2 linked regions of the Rheinheimera salexigens genome follow. The protein of the gene in region 1 interacts with the protein of each later gene in a pairwise test. Links are inferred from orthologs where the notes say so. Each region holds a gene or a part of one and is shown on either strand. Other genes may lie near its edges.

What was found.
Region 2: the proteins of srmB (region 1) and BI198_RS04175 interact in binary tests that used the Escherichia coli proteins (3 or more experiments, as listed by UniProt). The link is inferred for Rheinheimera salexigens from one-to-one orthologs.

The regions. Positions count from the first base shown.
Region 1 is NZ_MKEK01000001.1:1,195,758-1,199,050, reverse strand. What follows is about bases 334-3,293. They hold srmB (ATP-dependent RNA helicase SrmB), read left to right. Parts: upstream 334-1,187; coding sequence 1,188-2,399; downstream 2,400-3,293. Other genes in these bases: BI198_RS05510 (S66 peptidase family protein), read left to right, coding at 2,543-3,293; BI198_RS05520 (tRNA1(Val) (adenine(37)-N6)-methyltransferase), read right to left, coding at 368-1,108; fldB (flavodoxin FldB), read left to right, coding at 334-373. Outside these bases: more of fldB, read left to right, coding at 1-333. UniProt on the Escherichia coli protein: DEAD-box RNA helicase involved in the assembly of the 50S ribosomal subunit at low temperature. Exhibits RNA-stimulated ATP hydrolysis and RNA unwinding activity. Acts before DeaD.
Region 2 is NZ_MKEK01000001.1:882,929-886,107, forward strand. The notes cover bases 179-3,024. They hold BI198_RS04175 (bifunctional tRNA (adenosine(37)-C2)-methyltransferase TrmG/ribosomal RNA large subunit methyltransferase RlmN), read left to right. Parts: upstream 179-960; coding sequence 961-2,088; downstream 2,089-3,024. Other genes in these bases: ndk (nucleoside-diphosphate kinase), read left to right, coding at 396-827; pilW (type IV pilus biogenesis/stability protein PilW), read left to right, coding at 2,104-3,024. Outside these bases: fdx (ISC system 2Fe-2S type ferredoxin), read left to right, coding at 1-159; more of pilW, read left to right, coding at 3,025-3,179.

The sequences.
Region 1 (3,293 bases):
AATTTTAGGTTTATCGACTTGGGATTTCGGTGAAATTCAAGAAGATTGGGAAGCGCATTGGCCAGAGATTAAAGATATTGATCTTACTGATAAAATTATTGCCATTTATGGCATGGGCGATCAAGTCGGTTATGCTGAATGGTTTATAGATGCAGTAGGCATGCTGCATGATGAAATAGCACCGCAAACCACCAAGCGGATTGGCTTTTGGCCTACAGCTGACTATGACTTTATTGCGTCTAAAGCAGTAACCGATGACGGCGAATGGTTTTATGGTTTAGCGCTAGATGAAGACAATCAATATGATCTTACTGATCAGAGGCTAAATGATTGGATAAATCAAATTTTAGAAGAGATCACTCAAGTATTATAACGAGCTAGGGAACTTCAAATAAAAATCACCTAGTAGTTGCTGATATTGCGCCGTGTAGCTGCCATCAGGGTTGTGGATCAGTAATTGACTATTTTGTAACGGCTTGTCACTGATGCCATACACAAAGCTAATTAAACTGCGCTGCGGTTTATTCAATTTACTAAAGACCACACAATGCTGTTGCAACTGCCAGCCTAAGCTTTGGGCTAAGGTAATAAATTGTTCAATACCGGTATAAGGCAAAATTAAGGCTAATACACCTTCAGGCTTTAACATTGTCGCCGCTTTTTCTAGCAAACGATTAAAGGGTAAACTATCAGTATGCCGGGCTAAATGTCGGCTTAACTGCGCAGCCGGCATCGATTGCTGAAAAAAAGGTGGGTTAGATACGATTAAACGGTAACGTTCTGTAGGCTGATAGGCTAGAATATCCGCCGTTAATAAACGAATACTATTAGGCCATGGACTAACGCTAATATTTTCTTTAGCTTGCTCTGCTGCAGCACTATCGAGTTCGATAGCAGTAATAGGCAGTAAACCTTGACTACGTTGCGCCAGCATTACACTAATTAAGCCGCTACCCGCACCAATATCAAGGATGTTACCGCTAGTAGTAACTACGTTATTTTTGCTAAGCGGTGCCCAAGCACCAAGCAATAAACCGTCAGTGCCAACTTTCATCGCACAACGGTCATGAGCTATATAAAACTGTTTACACTGAAAACCTGCTGACATCAGCACCTCCGGTCGCCAGTTTACGACCTGATGTTGTTGCTGTCACTGGCTAGCAACTTTTTTTGTTAAAGGATACGTTATGAATTTTGCCGATTTTCAACTGGACGATGCGCTAAATCGTGCCATATCTGTGCGTGGCTACGAAGCACCGACTTTGATTCAAGAAATGGCAATTCCATTAGCATTGGAAGGCTTAGACTTATTAGCCAGCGCGCCAACAGGTACCGGTAAAACACTGGCCTTTGTATTACCGGCCATCCAATACTTACTGGATTTTGGGCGCAGAGATCCTGGCTTCGCTCGCGTGTTAGTGATGACACCTACCCGTGAATTGGCTTATCAAATTTATAACGAATTTAAATTTTTCAGTCAGCATACCACGCTAAATGTTGGCGTGATCACAGGCGGGATTAACTATGGTAGCCATAAAGATACCTTAGAAAAAAACAATGATATTTTAATTGCTACTCCAGGCCGTTTAACTGAATATCTAGATGAAGAAAGCTTCCAAGCGGATGAAGTAGAACTGCTAATTTTAGATGAAGCGGATCGGATGTTAGACATGGGTTTTGTCGGTGAAATGAACCGGATTATTTTAGAAGCGCGTCGTCGTCGCCAAACCTTATTATTCTCAGCAACCCTAGAAGGCCCTGCTTTAGAGCGTTTTGCTTCCCATGCATTAAAAGAGCCTAAACGAATTGAAGCCACTCCATCTCGTAAAGAAAATGCTAAAATTATCCAATGGACCCATTTAGCTGATGATGCCCAACATAAATTGGCATTGTTAATCCACTTATTAAAACAAGAAGATGTCAGCAAAGCCATCGTGTTTATAAAAACCCGTGAGCGTTTAGCCAGTTTAACCGGCCAATTGGAAACTGCAGGTTTACGTTGTGCTTGGCTACAAGGTGAAATGCCACAAGATAAACGGATGCAAGCTGTAGAACGCTTTAGCCAAGGTCGTGTATCCATATTGTTAGCAACAGATATTGCCGCTCGAGGTTTAGACATGGATGATATTAGCCATGTTATTAACTTTGACTTACCGCGCACTGCCGATACCTATATTCATCGGATTGGCCGCACCGGTCGTGCGGGTAAAAAAGGTATCGCGATTTCTTTAGTTGAAGCCCATGATATGGCAGTGTTAGCCAAAATTGAGCGTTACACTGAACAACGCTTAAAAGCCCGAGTGATTGCAGAATTAAAACCAAAACATAAAGCCGCTAAAGTGCCGGTAAAAAAGAAAAAAGTTGCCAAGAAAAAAACCGCTAAAAAAGCGAAAAAATAACAGCTTATATCCCCTTCCCTCTAGCTGCTACCGCTCGCAAAAACGGTGGCAGCTATCGCTTTTCCGTTCAGCTATACTGTAATTTATTTTTAAAACTGCTATTGATAAACGCGTATATTTTATTCACATAATGGAGATAACTAATGGATAAACGTCAATTTATTAAAAGCTGTGCTGTAGCTGCCAGTTTTATACCCTTAGCAAGTTGTGCCAATGTTATTGCCGCACCCAGCGCCAAATCTAATCAAGCGCTAGCTGCACCTGCTCAGTTATTACCAATAGCCTTTAACCCAGGTGATACCGTGGCTTTAGTAAGCCCCTCTAAAGCCACCGATAATTTACTCGATGTGCAAATCGCCACTGAAGTGATGCAGGCGCTGGGCCTTAAAGTAAAAGTAGGTCAACATCTCACTTCCCGGCGTGGCCATTTAGCCGGTACTGATCAACAACGTGCTAATGATATTAATGCTATGTTTGCCGATAATGAGGTTAAAGCTATTATTTGTTTACGTGGCGGTTCTGGTGCTGCACGCGTACTACCCTTACTAGATTATGCGCTGATTAAAAACAATCCTAAAACGCTACTGGGTTACTCTGATATTACTGCCTTACATAATGCTATTCATGCCCAAACGGGTTTAATTACCTTTCATGGCCCTAATGGTACCGGCAGCTGGAATAGCTTTAATGCCGATCAGTTTAGACGAGTATTTTTTCAACGCGAACAAATGCAGTACCAAAATGTTATTGAAACGAAAGATGAACTAGCTGCACGGCAAAATCGTATTGTCACTATCACTGGCGGTAAGGTACAAGGCGAAATTATTGGCGGTAACTTAACCGTGCTAACATCATTAGCCGGCTCGCCCTACTTACCTGATTTTACGGATAAAA
Region 2 (3,179 bases), 310 kb from region 1 along the record:
TATTCATTAAAAGAAAGTGATGAATTAGAAGACGATATGTTAGATAAAGCCTGGGGCTTAGAGCCAGAATCTCGTTTAGGCTGTCAGGCAAGAATTGCCGATGAAGATTTAATTGTCGAGATCCCAAAATATACCGTCAATATGGTTAGCGAAGGCTAAACAGTCTGATATTTAGTTAGCCTAATGCTTCGTTATTGCAAATAAAGCCTTATCCCGTGTGGTAAGGCTTTGTTATTTTTACTTAAGATAATTAGCTTAAGTAAAAATTGACAGTATTGGTTATAAAAACAGCTTTTTTACGGCAACAAATAGGTTTTTATTTACTTATAGCGTATAATTTGCCGCCTTAAAATTTATCACCTTATTTATTCATTAACTTTAATCAGGAGCCTATAATGGCCTTAGAACGTACTTTTTCAATTATCAAACCAGATGCAGTTGCTAAAAATGTAATTGGTGCTATTTACAACCGTTTTGAGACTGCTGGTTTACGTATTGTTGCTTCAAAAATGGTTCACTTAAGCCAAGAACAAGCTGAGGGCTTTTATGCTGAGCATAAAGCACGTCCATTTTTTAATGCATTAGTGTCTTTCATGATTTCTGGCCCAGTGATGGTTCAGGTTTTAGAAGGCGAAAATGCGGTACTTAAAAATCGTGAAATCATGGGCGCAACTAACCCAGCTGAAGCGTTAGCCGGTACTTTACGTGCTGACTACGCTGCTAGCATTGATGAAAACGCAGTTCACGGTTCAGACGCTGCGGCATCAGCTGCACGTGAAATTGCTTACTTCTTCACTGAAGCTGAGCTATGTGCACGTACTCGTTAAGATTAACCTCTTAATGAAAATGATTTAAGGGAGCATTGGCTCCCTTAATCTAAGTAGGTGCTTAATCAATACAGTACCTACTTAGAGCAGTATTTTATAGCTATTGTTTATTGTGGTAAGGAGTGCTCGACACATGACTGAGCAACAGAAAAAAATTAATTTACTTGATTTAACGCGCAGCGAAATACAGCAGTTATTTGTTGATATGGGCGAAAAGCCATTTCGTGCCGATCAGGTAATGAAATGGATTTACCACTATTGCGTTGATAATTTTGACGAAATGACCAATATCAATAAAGTATTGCGAGAAAAGCTAAAAAAACGTTGTGAGATTACAGCGCCAGAAGTAGCGATGCAGCAAGAAAGTAGTGATGGCACTATAAAGTTCATTATGCGACTAAGCGGTGGTCAAGAAGTTGAAACGGTGTGGATCCCAGAAAAAGATCGACGCACGTTATGTGTTTCTTCCCAAGTTGGTTGTGCGTTAGATTGCTCATTTTGCTCGACTGCACAACAAGGTTTTAACCGTAATTTAAGCGTGTCGGAAATTATTGGTCAGGTATGGCGCGTCGCTAAAATTATTGGTAGTTATGGCGGTAGCGATGTAAAACCAGTGACTAACGTTGTTATGATGGGCATGGGCGAACCATTGCTTAACTTAAATAACGTGGTACCGGCTATGCAATTAATGCTGGAAGATTTCGGTTTTGGCTTATCAAAACGCCGTGTAACGTTAAGTACCTCAGGTGTTGTACCTGCATTAGACTTATTACGCGAGAAAATTGATGTCGCGTTAGCGATTTCATTACATGCGCCAAATAATGCCTTACGCGATCAATTAGTGCCGGTAAATAAAAAATATCCAATGGAAGAGTTTTTAGCTGCTTCACGCCGTTATGTCGAGGCGTCAAAAGCTAATGACAAGGTTACTATTGAGTATGTTATGTTAGATGGTATTAACGATAGCATGGAGCAAGCGCATGAATTAGCGCATGCTTTAAAAGACACGCCATCTAAAATTAACCTGATCCCATTTAACCCTTATCCTGGGTCGCCTTACAAAAGATCCAGCAATTCACGTATTGACCGATTTAACAAAGTCTTACATGAATATGGCTTTACTGTTATTGTACGTAAAACCCGTGGTGGTGATATTGATGCTGCTTGTGGTCAGTTAGTGGGTGACGTGATTGATAGAACCAATCGCCAGCTTAAAAAGCAAGAGAAAGGACAACCAATCGCGGTGAAATTACTGTCATAATTCAAGGAATGGTCTGTGTTAAAGCGCAAAATTATCGTTAGTATTGCTGCCTGTAGCATCATGCTTGCAGGTTGCGTTTCAGAGCAAACCTATGTTGGAAGCGAAAAGCCGGTGGCGAGTCGCACCTTCGATAATATAGAAGCCGCGCGCACCCGCATTTCACTGGGTCTTAATTATTTACGCCGTGGTGATAATTCCGAAGCTAAATATAATTTAGAACGCGCCCGTAGTTTTGCGCCAAATTCTGCCGAAGTATATAGTGCCTTAGCTTACTATTATGAAAATGTAAGTGAGATAGATCAGGCAGAAGAACATTATTTAATCGCTATTGATAAAGACCCTAACTACGCTGATGCCTATAACAATTACGGCGCCTTTTTATGTCAGTTACATAAGTACGAAGAGTCTGAGCGTTTATTATTAAAAGCGATAAGCCGTCCAGGCTATATTCGAGTGGCAGAAAGCTATGAAAACTTAGCCTTGTGTCAGTTGCAGCAAAATAACTTTCGTAAAACCAAAACCTATCTAGAAAGCTCAATCAATCACAGCAGTACGCGAATTAGTTCACTAGTGTTGGCGTCAGGATTATCTTATGCCATGGGTGAAATGGCAGAAGCTAAAAATCGTTTAGCCAGAATTCAGCGTTTAGGCCGAGTAACTGCTAGAACAGTATTATTAAGTTACTTAATTGCCGATAAGTCCGGTGATACCAGCACCAAAGACAATGCTGAGCAGCTGTTGCTTACGCTGTATATGGGCTCAGCAGAAACCACATTGTTATTGCAAGATAAATTAGCACTCAGTGAATTTGAGCTGTTGCGAGAGCGTTACAAAGAAACGCTAATGTCGAATATAGTAATACCGACAGAAACAACGTCTAACAAAGTCATCCCTCAACCCGTTGCTAATCCGAAATTGAAAATCGTTAGGCGTAAAAACAGCTCAACTGATCAAGCTGAATCTGCAGATGTTATAGCGCTATCTCCCCAGCTAGCGTCAGTACAAAACAGTCAAACTGATGCAGCAGTTGTAACTATTGCAACGCCAGCAGCCACTTTGCCTGGATTAAAAAATGCCACTAGCGCTATAGC